DNA from 2 places in the Nocardia sp. NBC_01388 genome. Region 2 is predicted to be linked to the other one. Evidence: riboswitches for the same ligand, from Rfam matches in the RefSeq annotation. Region 2 holds a riboswitch; the other holds the start of a gene.
What was found. Region 2 has a riboswitch for magnesium ahead of OG716_RS27795 (NRAMP family divalent metal transporter). Riboswitches for the same ligand answer to the same signal wherever they lie in the genome.

Region 1 (7,609 bases), 3.3 Mb from region 2:
CCAGACCACCATCGCGGTCATGCCCGCCTTCACCCGGCTGATCCAGGATCATCTGTTCGCCCATATCGCCGATCCCACCCGCCGCCGTCTGGCCGCGGTCACCATGGCCAGTGGCAATGCGGGCATGTTCTCGGCCTGGCTCAACGGCACGCTGCGCGCGACGCGCGATCAGATCGTCGATCACCTGGTGCAGACGATCGCGGCCTATCGCGGCATGTACCGCTGAGCCCTGCGCATTCAGTCGTGCATGGTCGGACTCGGATTGGGGCGGATGCGGACGGTGGGGTCGGTGGCCACCATCGTCGAAGGCAGGGCGCCCAGGCGACCGTCGTCCTTGTAGACGACCGACACTCCGCTCGCGACCGCATACGACAGGTCCCGATCCACCAGCAGTTCGCGCGCCCCTACGTTGAAAACGAACACCTCGTCGTTTTCGACAATAGTGCGGTCGTCCAAACAGAATGTGCCCCAGCGCCATTCGGGCTGCAACACATCTCGAATATTCTGCCGCGCCTGCTCATACGTCACGCCCATTGCTTCTCCCCGCCACTCCAGGACCCGAGACCGCACACCACACCATTGCCTAACGCATTGTCCTCCACGCCCTTTGCCATCACGGCAACCCGCGAATCGACGGCGCGTCGGCATCCTGAATTGGTGCGGCAACGACAATTCGGGCCTCAGACGCTGCTGCCGAACAATTGTGCGGCCATCTCCGGGGAGGCGTCGGCGGTGGCGAAACCTCGTGGCAGCATGACCACTTCGTACGCGCCGACGGCGGCGATCAGCGACTGCTCCCCGCGCGCCGCGGTGAGCAGTTCGGTGGCCAGGGTCTGCGCGTCCGGCAGTGCGGTGTTCGCGCCGACGCCGCCGGCGGGCGGCATGGTGTGGACGATTCCCGGTCGGTCGATCGTGGCGCCGATGCCGATCGGACCGCCGATACCGCGCGCGGTGCGCGGGGGTGTGGCGCCCGCCACAGCGAGGCGCTGTCACAGAAAACGGGTCACCGGCATCTCATGGTCGTCCGCTGCACAGCGCAGCGCTACGAGTGAGGACGATGTCATGGAATCACGGTTGAATTTGTTCGACACCGAGGTCGGCGCGAAGTTCGCCAAGCGGTTCGCCCATGCGGCGATGGTGATCATCGGGTCGGCGCTGCCGAAGGTCACGCAGGAGCTGGTGATGCTGCGGGTCAGTCAGATCAACGGCTGCGGCTACTGCACCGATGCGCACGCCAAGGATCTCGCGCATGCCGGAGAACCCGCGGTGCGGATCAATCTGGTCGCGGCCTGGCGCGAGAGCACGGTCTTCACCGAGGCCGAGCGGGCGGCGCTCGCGTTCGCCGAGGAGGGCACCCGTCTCACCGACGCCCACCACGGCGTTTCCGATGAGACCTGGGCGCAGGCGCGCAAGCATTACGACGATGAGCAGCTCGCGGCGCTGGTCGCGCTGGTCGCGCAGATCAATGCGGCCAATCGGCTCGGTGTGATCCTGCGCCAGCAGGGCGGGTCCTACGAGCCCGGCGCGTTCGCGGCCACGGTCGACTGACCGGCAGGTGAATCCCGGCCCGGCCCAGAATCATTCGTCCCGGGCCGGGCCCGCCCGAGCGCCGATGCTTCCCGCTGGATGTCCTCAGGGCACCCGCACCGGCGATGGTGTGCCGGCTGCGACCGGATCAGCCCTGCGCGGGCAGTTGCGCCAGGCGCAGATTGTTGCCCGACGGGTCGCGGAAGGAGCAGTCGATGCCATAGGGCTGCTCCTGCGGCTTCTCGGTGAATTCCACCCCGCGCGACTGCAGGGTCTCGAAGTCCCGCCGCACATCGTCGGTGGTCAGGAAGACCGCTCCGGCATAGCCTTTGGACATCAGGTCACGCACCTGGGCCTGGGTCTCCGAATCCATCACCGGCGCACCGGGAACGGCCATGAGGACGATTTCGACCTCGGGCTGTCCGACGGGACCGACCGAGAGCCAGCGGAAGTCGCCCATCTCCGGCATGGTCACATCGCTGCGCAATTCCATACCGACCTTGTCGGTATAGAACGTGAGCGCGGCGGCCTGGTCGTGCACCCACAGCTGCACGCTGGAAATCTTCATTATCGGTTCTCCCTGATCGGACCTGTTGCGGACTGTCCTGAACGCTAACCGGCCCGGATGCGCCCGGTCTTCTCGAAACGTGCTGTTTTGCCCGCGCGCGGGCAGCGCGATGGCCTCTCGTTTGCCCGTCACATTCGAACCAGTGCGATCCATGTCACAAACCCCTTGAACCCGCTGGTGATCGCCGGTGCTCGCGACGCGGCGGTCAGCACCGCGAGTTTGCTCGAACAAACCCCCGGGTATGTCGACTCTTCGTGTGGGCACCGCAGCCGTGCCGCACCACCGATCTCGCGACCAGGGAAGAGAGCCGCTCATGACGACCCGCGACCCGAAATCCGCACAGCAGACCCGTGCGGTGGCCGCAGCGGCCATGGGCAATGCCACCGAATGGTTCGACTACGGCGTCTACGCCGCGGCCGCCACCTACATCACCGCCGCCTTCTTCCCCGGACACCTCGGCGCCCTGGGCACGATGCTGGGTTTCGCGGTGTCGTTCCTGCTGCGCCCGCTCGGCGGCATGGTGTGGGGCCCGCTCGGGGACCGGGTCGGCCGCAAAACCGTGCTGGCCACCACGATTCTGCTCATGGCCGGCGCGACCGGCGCCCTGGGCATCCTGCCCACCCACGCCACCGCGGGCGTGCTGGCGCCCATTCTGCTGATCACCCTGCGCGTGGTGCAGGGCTTCTCCACCGGCGGTGAATACGGCGGCGCCGCAACCTATCTCGCCGAAACCTGCCCCGATCGCCGGCGCGGTTTCCTGGGCAGCTTCCTGGAATTCGGCACCCTGGGCGGTTTCGTCGGCGGTTCGGCGGTGGTGCTGGCCTGTCAGCTGGCGCTGGGCTCGGATGCCATGTACGCGTGGGGCTGGCGCATTCCGTTCCTGCTGGCGGTGCCGCTGGGGCTGATCGGCTGGTATCTGCGCTCACGCCTGGAGGAATCGCCGGTCTTCACCGAGGTGGCGGCCCAGAAGCAGCCGCCGACCGGATTGCGGGTGCTGTTCACCGATTACCGGCGCGAGCTGCTGACCCTGGCCGGACTGGTGGTGGCGCTCAATATCGCGAACTACACCCTGCTGACCTATCAGCCGACCTATCTGCAGCACACCCTCGGCATGGGGGAATCGACCACCACCGCCATGATGCTGATCGGCCAGGTGATCATGATGGCGGCGCTGCCGTGGTTCGGCCGTCTGTCCGACCGGGTCGGGCGCCGGCCCATGTGGCTGTATTCGCTGATCGGCCTGGCGGTGCTGGCGGTGCCGATGTACTGGCTGATGGGCCGTGGAACCGCCTGGGCCGTCGTCGGTTTCGTGACGCTGGGCCTGCTGTATCTGCCGCAGCTGGCGACCATCACGGCCACCTTCCCCGCCATCTTCCCCACCCAGGTTCGCTATGCGGGATTCGCGCTGGGCTACAACGTGTCCACCGCCGTCTTCGGCGGCACCGCACCGCTGGTGAACGAGGCGGTCATCGACGGCACCGGCTGGACCCTGTTCCCGGCGCTGTACATGGTCTTCGGCTGCGGTATCGGCCTGATCGCCTGGTTCTTCCTGCGCGAGACCGCGGGCGCCTCGCTGCGCGGCACCGATGTGCCCGATTCCGGAGAGATGCCGGTCCTCGCGAAGGCCGGCGCGGTCCCGGATGCGCGCGGTGCGGCCGTCGGCGCGTGATCGGCGGGAAGTCCGGCACACGAGGGTCCAATTCACCTGCCGGAGAACGGCTTTCCTTCCCACTCGGGAGGAGCGCTTTCCCGCCGTCGGACAGGGTGTGCCGTCAGGACGGGCTGTTCTGGGGTCGGCCGAAAAAGCGCACCATGCACGCGGGCACGCGCACGTGCTGGGCGGCGGGCGGATAGGCGGCGCGGTACATCGTCGGTGACCGTCCGAAGGTGCGGGTGAAGGTGGTGGTGAACGACCCGACGCTCAGCCAGCCGACCCGGAAGCAGATATCGGCGACGGAATGGTCGGTATAGCGCAGCAGCGCCGCGGCGCGTTCCATCCGGCGCGTGAGCAGATAGCTGTGCGGTGACTCGCCGAAGGCGCGGCGGAATTCGCGACTGAAATGCGCGCGCGACAGTCCGGCCGCCGCCGCCATATCGACCACCCCGAGGGGTTCGCCGTAGCGCGCGTCGGCGAGATCTTTCGCCCGCAGCAGATGCCGTGCGATCGGTACCGAAACCACGCTCCCGAGTATGCCGCCCCGCGGCGACATGGGTGCGACGGGCGCCACACCGGGTTGCCTCATGCACCGACCAGGGTGTTTACTCGCAACCGCAAGGTGCCGTCGTTAGCTGAGGCTCCTCTGCGGATACAGGCCGGCGACCCCGAACGTCGAGAGACGCCCCGGGTCAGGACAGGTCTCCCCGGATCAAGGGGTGATCCCGACCGGCTCCCGCCCCTGGTGCGGGTTACGCCGTGGAGTGCCAAAGGTCTTACGAGGGGTGGTCACCGTTCGGCGATTCGCGCCGGAAACCACTCCCCTGGCGCGCTCGCAGACGCAACTGGAGGTGAGTGTCATGCCCGATGGACCGGACAAAGTTCCGTTAGCCAATCGTTCACCAGGCGACACTCCCTTTCTCCGCTGCGCGGTGCTTTTCCCCCTGTAGCGTGCGTTCACGAGTGCGCCGACCTCTTAGTGGAGGGCGTCATGACCACGTGGGAAATGCTGCTTCGGCTCGGCGCGGGTGTCGGGTTCGGTGCGGTGATCGGCTTCGAGCGGCAGTACCGGGCACGCATGGCCGGATTGCGCACGAATGCCCTGGTCTCCGCCGGAGCCACCCTGTTCGTACTGCTGTCGGCACACGGTTTCAGCGGCAGCGACGCTGACCCGACTCGCGTTGCGGCACAGATTGTTTCCGGTATCGGCTTCCTCGGCGCGGGTGTCATCATGCGCGACGGGTTCAATATCCGCGGCCTCAACACCGCCGCCACGCTGTGGTGTGCGGCCGCGGTCGGCGCGCTGACCGGCGCCGGGATGTACACCACCGCCGCGGCGGGCACGGTCGCGGTCGTGGTGGTCAATACCGCGCTGCGCACCGCCGCCCGCGCGGTGGATCGGCCGGTCGATCGCGATCAGGACGCGCTGTACGCGTTCACCGCCGTCACCGATGACGCGCACGAGGCCGCGGTGCGCTCGCTGCTGGTGCAGTCCTTGACGCGCACGGACTTTCGGCTGGTGTCCATCTCCAGTCACAACACCGTGCCTGGGCGGGTGGAGGTGCGCGCGGAGTTGACCGGTGACCGCCGCGACGACCGGCAGATGGAGTCCGCGGTGAGCCGGCTGAGCTTGGAGCCGTCGGTCACCAGTGTCGGCTGGCGCACGGTGCCGCAACCGGAGGTGGAGGCATGAGCACCACCTATCCCACCCGCGGTGTGCTCGATCGCCCGCGTTCGCGCTGGGCCGATATCGCGGTCTTCGCGGGCGCGGCGGTCCTGATCTGGCTGGTGGTGCGGGTCTCGCAAGGCATGAATGTGCCTTTCGACGATTCGTCCGCACCGTCGAGCATTTCCACCGATCCCGCCGAGTTGCCCTACTACGCGGCGCGGTCGCTGCTGCGGATGTTCCTGGCGCTGGGTCTGTCGATCGTGTTCACCTTCGTGTTCGCCACCGCCGCGGCCCGGCTGCCGCGCGCGGAGAAGCTCATGCTCCCGGCGCTGGACATTCTGCAGTCGGTGCCGATCCTGGGTTTCCTGTCGGTGACCGTGACCGGATTCATCGCCCTGTTCCCGGGCTCCACACTGGGTTTGGAGGCCGCGTCGATTTTCGCGATCTTCACCTCCCAGGCCTGGAATATGGCGTTCGCGTTCCACCACAGCCTCGTTTCGCAACCGCGGGAACTCGATGAGGCGGCCCGCAATCTGAGATTGTCGCGCTGGCAGCGGTTCTGGCGACTGGATGTGCCCAGCGGCATGTTCCCGCTGGTGTGGAACGCGATGATGAGTTTCGGCGGCGGCTGGTTCTTCCTGACCGCGGCCGAGGCGATCAGCGTCAACAATCGTGAGTACGCGCTGCCGGGCATCGGCTCCTATGTCGCCAGTGCGGCCGCCGAGAGTGATACCGGCAAGGTGCTGCTGGCGATCGTGACCATGGTCGTCATGGTGGTGGGCTTGAATGTGCTGTTCTGGCGGCCGATCACGGTGTGGGTGGAGCGTTTTCGCTTCGAGGACAGCAAATCCGCGCAGGCCCCGCGCAGCCTGGTGCTGAATCTGTTGCGCCGCAGCCACATCACGGTGCTGCTGGGGCGGGTCTTCGGGCCGCTGGTGTATCCGATCGACCGGATGATGCGGGTGTTCGGCCTGGCCGAATATCAGCTGTATGTGCCCGACAAGCGCCGCCGCGCCAATGATCTGGTGTTCACACTCATCGTCTCGGCCGCGCTGGCGGTGGGCTGTTTCCTCATGCTGCGCTATATCCGGTCCACGGTCGGTTTCGAGGAACTCGCCCATGCCGCGGGCCTGGGCGCGATCACGCTGGCGCGGGTGATCGTGGTGCTGCTCTTCGCCACGGTCATCTGGGTGCCGGTCGGGGTGTGGATCGGGTTGAACCCCAAGGTGTCCCGGATCGCACAGCCGATCGTGCAGGTGCTGGCCAGCTTCCCCGCCAACTTCCTGTTCCCGCTCATCGGCGCGGTGCTGCTGGCGACCAATGCGAGCCTGCAGTGGGCGGGCATCGTGCTGATGGCCCTGGGTGCGCAGTGGTACATCCTGTTCAATGTGATCGCGGGCGCCTCGGCGGTGCCCAATGATCTGCGCGAGGCCGCGACCAGTCTGCGCCTGCCCCGCACCCTGTGGTGGCGGCGGCTGATCCTGCCCGCCATCTTCCCCAGCTTCGTCACCGGCGCGATCACCGCGGCCGGCGGGGCGTGGAATGCCGCCATCGTCGCCGAGGTCGTGAAATTCGGTGACACCACGCTGACGGCGACCGGTCTGGGTTCCTATATCGCCGATGCCACCAGCGTCGGTGACGGCCCGCGCATTCTGGTGGGCGTGCTCATCATGAGCGCCTATGTGGTCGGCCTCAATCGACTCTTCTGGCGGCGGCTCTACGCCCTGGCGCAACGCCGCTACTCGTTCTAAGGAGACTTCATATGACGACCGCAACCACCGGCGAAGTCCTCATCGATATCGACGATGTCGGTATGTCGTTCGACGGGGCGTCCGGCGAGCGCCTCAATGTGCTCGAACACGTGAATCTGCAATTGCGCGACGGGGAGATCGTGGCGCTGCTGGGCCGCTCGGGCTCGGGCAAGTCCACGCTGCTGCGGGCGGTCGCCGGACTGCTGGCACCCACCAGCGGGCAGGTTCGCTACCGGGGCACACCGCTCACCGGCGCGAATCCCGGTGCGGCACTGGTGTTCCAGTCCTTCGCGCTGATGCCGTGGCTGACCGTGCAGGACAATGTGGAACTGGGGTTGGCCGCGCGCGGTGTCCCGCCGGCGCAGCGCCGTCAGCAAGCGCTCGAGGCGATCGACCGCATCGGCCTGGACGGTTTCGAAACCGCCTATCCCAAGGAGCTT
Region 2 (7,609 bases):
GGTATGTACGTGCGGGACCCGAACGATCCGGGCAGCTGTGCGGTGACCATCTCCGATACCGGAATAGTCACCTGGTGGGTGCACAATCGCAGCCACACCGCACAGCCGGACCCGTGCGCCGCCGCCATGAGCCTGATGCAGGCCACGCTGGCGATCGACGGCGTCTGATCAGCCGGTGATGGCCTGGAAGATCTTGACGCCCACCAGTATCACCGCCACGAGCAGATAGCCGCGCAGTGCGAGCATGCCCGTCATCCGCGCCGTGCTGAACACCGGACGCTCCAGCGTGTGCAGCGCCGGGGTGCGCCAGGTATCGCGATCCTGCTCCACAATCGCCTTGCGCTCGGCGCGGGTGAGCGGGGTCGCATCCAATTCCTCGATCTGGTCCGGGTCGATATCGCCGAGTTCCAGTGCGGTGCGCTCGATTTCGCGCCGCTTGGCGATCCGCCAGCTGATCAGCATGCCCGCGCCGCCGAGCAGGCCGATGCCCACCCCCGCGCCGAATCCGATTTCGAGGGCGCCGGTGGTCAGGCCGGGGAAGAAGGTCGCGGCGGTGAGTGCCAGCGACAGCAGCACCAGCGACCACACGATGACACCCGCGACAATGTTCTGCCGCACGGTATTCACCCACGGGCCGAGCACCGCCCGGTCATTGCAGAGCAGCACCAGAAACACTGTGGCGGAAGGCAGTAGGACACCGGCCAGCGCCTGCACACCCTGGGTCAGCAGGCCCAGCACATGATCCGGGCTGAACGACACCGCGGCCGCGATCGCCAGCAGCACCGCGTATCCCGCATAGAACATCGGCGCTTCGCTGATCTTCCAGTGCAGTGAGTGCCGCTTGCCCAGGGTGTCGCCGAGGGCATAGGTGGTGGCCAGGCCGACGGCATTCGCACCGATGAGCGAGGCGTCGAACAGCAGGATGGCGAACAGTGCGCCGACGGTCTTGCCCATGTGCTCGGACAGGCTCTGGGCAACGGCCCCGGCATCGGTGAAATTGCCGATGGCGCCGGTACCGGCGAGACCGAAGGCCGCGGCGGCCATGATGGCGATCGCACCGGCCATGACCACCACAATGCCGATCCACAGATCGATGCGCTCGTAGCGGATCCAGCGCGGGGTGATGCGCTTGTCGACGATGTTCGACTGCTGGAAGAACAGCTGCCAGGGCGCGACGGTGGTGCCGACAATGGCGACGATCAGCAGCAGCAGTGTGGAATTCAGCCCGCCGGGGAACGAGGGGAGCAGACCGTGCGCGGTGTCGCGCGCACTCGGATGCACCATGAAGGCCAGGGGGAGCATGACGATATTCACGGCGATGAGCCCGAAAAGGAAACGCTCCCAACGGCGGAACGAACCGCCTGCCACCATGGCGAACAGCAGTACCGCTGCCAGCGGCACCGAAATGCCCTTGGGCAGGCCGAAATAGCCCAGCGCCATGGAGACGCCGATGAATTCGGTGACGATGGTCAGCGCGTTCACGATGAACAGGTCGCCGACGCTGAACGCGCCCCAGAACTTGCCGAAGCGATCGAAGATCAAGCGCGCGTGCCCGACTCCGGCGACCGCGCCCAGCCGCACCACCATCTCCTGGTTCACGTACAGCACCGGGATGAGCAGCAGCAGCGTCCAGACCAGGGCCATACCGTAGTTCTGTCCGGCCTGCGCGTAGGTGGCCACGCCACCGGCGTCATTGTCGCCGACCATGACGATGAGGCCGGGGCCGATGATGGCGAGCAACATGCGCAGACGCTGTGTGCGGGTACGTCCTTCGAGGGTGTCGTGCTGGCCGATACTGCCCAGCGCGCCGACGATATCGCCCACATGGGCGGAGTCCATGGTGGCGGAGGTGGCGGCGGCTCCGGTGGGAGCCGCGGTGGTCACGGTACGGCGGTCGCCGCCATTCGAGAAGAAGGCCATTGCCGTTCCCTCGCTTTCGACATCAGGTGTTGCGGGCGTGCGGAATCAACCCGGTCACCTAGCGATTTCGGGCACACCGAAACTGCTCGCGGCACACGCCTACCACGCCGCCGGCAGTGCGCCGGAGGGTCGAATGTGCTCGCGGGTCAGCCGATTACCGAAATGCGGCAGGCCGGGGACGAGACGAATCGGAAATCCGTACTCGGATACGGACTATCGCCGGAACTCATGTGTCGTCCCTCACCTCCTTGCCGCCATGACGCACGAGGACGTCGTGAAACTCATCGCGTCAGACCGCGCGGGCAAGGGGGAAACATGGCCACGCACAACGGCGTAGCCCTGCACCCCTCTCGTCAGAGCTTCGGCACTGTACGACGTATCCGGGGGCTCGCGGCCCGGGGAAGCCACTTTGGATCAACCCTTAATCCGGGCTGATCTGTCCTAACCCTGGGCGTCTCTCGACGTCGTCGGATCAGTGGCCTGTGTTCGTACAGGAGCCTCGCCTAGCGAGGTGCTGACTCGGCAATGTTGAGCGTGCTCGGAGCGAATGTCAACTTCAGCCCGGTCGGTTCGGTTCGCGGATTGCCGGTTGACAAGCCGGGCGTAAGGGTTCTGAAACCGGGCGGGAACAGCATGAGGACACCCTCATCGACCACCCCAGAAGGATCCGAAGTCATGAAAGCGACATACTTTTCGACCGCCCTCGGTGCCGTCGCGGCGACCGTCACGGCCCTCGCGCTCAGCGCGGCCCCGGCGAATGCCGCGCAACTCGACCAGTTCGTCTCACCGTCCGGGAACATCGGCTGCCTCATCGGCCCGCACGGTGCGGAGTGCGAGATCAGGGACCACAGCTACGCCCAGCCGGTGGCGCCGGTCAACTGCCACGGCGCGTACGGCGATGTGTTCTCCGCACAGGACGGGACCTTCGCGCAGCTCAACTGTCACACCGATCAGCCCATCGACTTCCATTCTCGCGTAGTCGATTACGGCCAGCAGGTCCGCGAAGGCACCATGGTCTGCAGTGTCACCATGCAGTACGTCGAATGCGCCGACGGCACTACCGGCCACGGCTTCAAGGTGGCCCGCGAGTTCTACAACGTCTACTGAATCCGATTACCGGCCCGCGGTGGCAGACACTGACCGCGCTGGTTGGAATGTGCTGAGAGTCCGCTGTCACGCCTGGTGATAGCCGGATCATGACAATCTGCGTGCCCGCCGACCGGTGGGCACGCAGCGTTTTTCCGGGATAGGGTCGCCCCACCACCGGATTGCGCGAAGGTTTCACCGCTCGGCCGCATGGACAGGAGAGGAGCGTTGCTATAACGCTTCGTATTTGGCTGAGCAGTGCCGGGGCGGCAACCGCCCAGGTCATGCGCTTGCTGCGGGAGAACCCCGACGGGGTCGACGTCACCATGTACGCCAGCAATGTGGATCCGGGCGCGGCGGCGCTGTCGGTCTGCGATGTGCCGGCCGTCGAACCTCGCCACGTCGGTAATGACGAGTACGCGCAATTCGCGCTCGACTTCTGCCGGACCAACCGCATCGATGTCCTCATACCGCCGCGCCGCCTCGACGCCCTCGCCGGGCACGCCGCGGATTTCGCGGCGGTCGGTACCAGCCTGATGTGCTCGCCGCTGTCCGCGGTGCAGGTGCTGACCAGTAAAACGCGGACCTATGAAGCCGCCAGTGTCGCAGGCATTCCGGTGCCGCCGTGGCGCGTGGTGTCCGATGCCGACGGATTGCGTGCGGCCGTCGCGGAATTGTCAGCAGGAGGCGAGACCGTCTGCATCAAGCCGAGCGGTGAGTATTCGGCCTTCGGCTTCCGAATCCTGGACGATCGCCCGCTCAGCATGGCCAGCCTGCTGGCTCCGCCCCGCCCGGTGGCCTCGGTCGATGCGGTGGCCGAGGCCCTGCGGCGCTCGGCGGAGGAGGGCGAACCGGAGTTCGAACTGCTCGTCATGCCGTACCTCGATGCCCCCGAGATCAGCATCGACTGCCTCTCGGCGCCGGGAGGCGAACTGCTGGTCGGCATTCCGCGCTCGAAGCAGGGCCGCTTCCGCATGCTGCTGGACAACCCGGAGGTGGTCGACATCGCCCGCCAACTCGTCCGGCATTTCGAACTCGCCTATCTGACCAATGTGCAATTGCGCTACCGCAATGGCGAACCGGTACTGCTGGAAGCCAATCCGCGCCCCTCGGCGGGACTGTTCCAAACGGCCTTCGCCGATGTGAACCTGCCGTGGGCCGCGGTCCGGCTACTGCTGCAGGGCGATTCGGGCTTGCGTAATCCGCCGCGCCTGGGCGCCTGCCTCGCGGTGGCGGAAGCGGTCATGGAGGTCGCTCCGCGCCCGATCGTTCCTGATGCATTACCTCCGCCCGCGTCACCGATTCGAGTACCGGAACCGGCGGCCGATTCGTGGAGCGCCGGCCTCGCGGTCTGAGCCACCTGGCATTGTGGGATTCGGGATGTGGGCCCCACCATGATTGTGATTCATCCCGTATATCTGATGCTGTGATGTGTTCTGTGTCGACACCGCTTAACGTCGCGAGAGCATAAGAGTTGGTTGGAAGGTGGCAGTTAGCGTGATCGGTACCCAGGCCAAGCTTGATGAGCTGGCCAAGATCCTGGCGATCGCCGCGGAACCGGCGGGTGAGGCCGCGATCGCCAAGCGGGCGAAGAAGGGCATTCCCAGCGTTCGCGAGCGCGTGCACATGCTGCTCGACCCCGGGACGTTCATCGAGACCAGTGCGCTGGCCCGCCAGCCCGGTCAGCCGGATGCGCTCTACGGTGACGGACTGGTCACCGGTCGCGGGCGGATCGGCGGGCGTCCGGTAGTGGTGATCTCCCACGATCAGACCGTGTACGCCGGGACCGTCGGCGTCACCTCCGCCCAGAAGTTCATGCGGGCCTTGCAATTCGCGTTCGACAACGCGTGCCCCGTGGTGACGATCAACGATTCGGGCGGCGCCCGAATTCAGGACGCTGTGGGTTCCATCGCCTCGTTCGGCGATATTTCCCGGGTGCTGGAGAAACTGTCCGGCTACGTACCGCAGGTCTCGATCATTCTCGGCAAATGCGCCGCGGGATCGGTCTACGGGCCCATCAATACCGATGTGCTCATCGGCACCAAAGACTCCTACATGTTCGTCACCGGGCCGGACGTGATCAAGGCCGTCAACGGTGAGGACGTCAGCGCCGAGGAGCTCGGCGGCGCGGAGGTGCAGGCCAAACGCGGCACCCTGCATCACGTGGCCGAGACCGAGCAGGAGGCCTACGACTGGGCCCGCAATTACCTGAGCTACATGCCGACGAGCTGCGTCGAACAGCCGCCGATCGTGAATCCGGGCCTGGAACCGGAGATCACAGACTCTGACCGCGAGCTCGACAAGATCATCCCGGACTCCGATCGCGCCGGTTACGACATGCACGAGATCCTGCTGCGGCTCTTCGACGACGGTGAATTCCACGAGGTCCGCGAGAAGTTCGCGCAGAATCTGATCACGGGGTTCGCCAGGGTCGACGGTCGCCCCGTCGGTGTGATCGCCAGCCAGCCGCTGGTGCTCGGCGGTTCCATCGACGCCGCCTGCTCGGACAAGTCGACCTACTTCATCCGGCTCTGCGACGCGTTCAACATCCCCCTCATCTTCGTCGTCGATACCCCGGGCGTGCTGCCGGGCCTCGTGGAGGAAGCCAACGGCGTGATCATTCGCGGCGGTCGTGTCCCGCGCGCGATCATCGAGGCGACGGTGCCGATCATCAACCTGGTGGTGCGCAAGTCCTACGGCGGCGCGTACGGGATGATGGGCGCCCGTCAGGTCGGCGCCGATATCAGCTTCGCTTGGCCGACAGCGCGCATCGCTGTGATCGGCGCCGAAAGCGCGGTCGACCTCATCGGCAAGCGGCAATTGGCCGCCGTGGCCGAGGAACATCGAGCGGCCGCGCGCGAATTCATGATCAACCAGTACAACGCGACAATGGCCACCCCGTGGGTCGCCGCCGAACGCGGATACATCGACGCCGTCATCGAACCGGCGCGCACCCGCCTGGAGATCCGCCAAGCCCTCCGACTGCTGCGCGACAAATCACCGGTCAAGCCGGAGTTCAACCCCCGCAAGCACTCGATCTACCCGATGTAGGCCGGCTTCCGAGGGTGCCCTCCGTGGATCGGTCGACCCTGAGTTGGCAAGCCGCGGAGGGCCTTTCGCATATCTGGGAGTTCCCTCATCTGCCTTCCGCGGTCCGCCGGAACTGAGCGGGGCTGCAGCCGTGGTGTTTCCGGAACCATCGGGAGAAGTTTCCGAGTGCGGAGAACCAGCTGGACAATCGCTTCTCCACCATGACCGAGGTGCGCAAGGTCGCGTGGCCGGTCTACGAGACGCCGGAATACGATGCGGCGCATTTCCTTCAGGGCATCGCGGGCACTCTCGAACTGTTCCATCGCTCCACTCTCGATTTCCAGCGGGTGGCGCCACCCATCGAGTGCCCGACCAGCGTTACGCCTGTCAGCTCCAGCCGGTCCAGCAGTGCGGCCAGATCGTCTGCGAGAGTGTCGAATTCGTATCCGGCGCCCGGGTCGTCGGATCTGCCGTGCCCACGGCGATCGTAGGCGACGGCGCGGTGCCCGCGTGCGGCCAGATGCAACATCTGGTGCTGCCACATATCGCTGCTCATCAGCATGCTGTGCACGAAAACGACGGGGCTGCCGCTGCCGTAGTCACGGTAGAAGAGTTCGGTTCCATCCGGTACGGAGAAGTACGACATGTCAAGTCCCAATTCTGTGAAAGCTTCTTATTGTGAATAGGTTTGGCGCAGTGCGGCGGGAGTGACCCGGCGTCGGCTATTGAACGGCCAGTGCTTGTACGGTGATCTGGTAGTCCTCGCGGATTCTTCCGTCGCTGCCTAGCAGCAGGAAAACGCGTGCAGCCCAGGCGATTTCGCCCGCATCGGGGGTCGCCAATTGCAGGGTGAACAGGACCAGGTCGCCATGGCGGCGGGCATCAGCGGCGTTGACTGCGCGGTACAGGCCACTGGCGACGAATGCGTTGTGCGCCTCGGCAACTCGAGCATCGAGCTCGTCGAGTCCGGCGAAGTGGGCGCCCTCGACGTACTCCACGCCGCCGGCGGACCACAACGCGGCGATGGCCCGGCGCCGCAGTTCGGCGTCCGGCTCGTTCCAGAGCGTGGTGTAGTCCTCGACGAGGAGGGTGTGGTCGAAAGAAGTCGTTGTGTTTGTCATGCCATGACGATCGGCGCTGCCACTACAGGACAGTCAAGCCCGATGCGCGGGAAAACTCTCCCGTAGCGGGAGGCTGGCTTGGACCGCGCGCTATGCGCCACCGAGCGACATGGACGGCACCGTGGTCGTCGAGCAACCGTCTGGTGCGCCCTGCCCGGCCAGACGGTCATCGATCCAGCTCAAGGCTGCGGCAGTCGCGCTGAGTGCGAGACTGGCGTGCTCGCTCAATTGGTCTCGCGTATAGGTGATGTGCGCGCCCGATGCACACCACTGTGCCACCGCCCGGTCGGTCGGCGCGATGTGGACGATCTCGTCGTTCACGGCGTTGTAGAGGAACAGTGGCGCGGTCGGTGCCACGGGACCGAAGTCCAGGTCGGCAAACGATGCCTGTACCTGCTCGAACTGTCCAACCGCCCATGGAAACACCGGCCAGTCGTATTTCGGGAGCGTAG

Region 1: linked by a shared signal. The riboswitch ahead of OG716_RS12100 (MgtC/SapB family protein) and the one ahead of OG716_RS27795 (NRAMP family divalent metal transporter) in region 2 are both predicted to bind magnesium.

The regions. Positions count from the first base shown of each region.
Region 1 is NZ_CP109553.1:2,478,419-2,486,027, forward strand. It holds gene OG716_RS12065 (TetR/AcrR family transcriptional regulator) at 1-226, shown strand, start outside; gene OG716_RS12070 (hypothetical protein) at 238-534, opposite strand; gene OG716_RS12075 (FAD-dependent monooxygenase) at 681-977, opposite strand; gene OG716_RS12080 (carboxymuconolactone decarboxylase family protein) at 1,063-1,548, shown strand; gene OG716_RS12085 (VOC family protein) at 1,676-2,098, opposite strand; gene OG716_RS12090 (MFS transporter) at 2,409-3,764, shown strand; gene OG716_RS12095 (helix-turn-helix domain-containing protein) at 3,868-4,275, opposite strand; M-box (ykoK) riboswitch at 4,370-4,543, shown strand; gene OG716_RS12100 (MgtC/SapB family protein) at 4,741-5,442, shown strand; gene OG716_RS12105 (ABC transporter permease) at 5,439-7,169, shown strand; gene OG716_RS12110 (nitrate/sulfonate/bicarbonate ABC transporter ATP-binding protein) at 7,181-7,609, shown strand, end outside.
Region 2 is NZ_CP109553.1:5,729,315-5,736,923, reverse strand. It holds gene OG716_RS27800 (DUF3558 domain-containing protein) at 1-168, shown strand, start outside; gene OG716_RS27795 (NRAMP family divalent metal transporter) at 169-1,920, opposite strand; M-box (ykoK) riboswitch at 2,259-2,438, opposite strand; gene OG716_RS27790 (DUF6636 domain-containing protein) at 2,596-3,027, shown strand; gene OG716_RS27785 (ATP-grasp domain-containing protein) at 3,291-4,361, shown strand; gene OG716_RS27780 (acyl-CoA carboxylase subunit beta) at 4,504-6,057, shown strand; gene OG716_RS27775 (alpha/beta fold hydrolase) at 6,326-6,565, opposite strand; gene OG716_RS27770 (hypothetical protein) at 6,759-7,157, opposite strand; gene OG716_RS27765 (lipase family protein) at 7,248-7,514, opposite strand.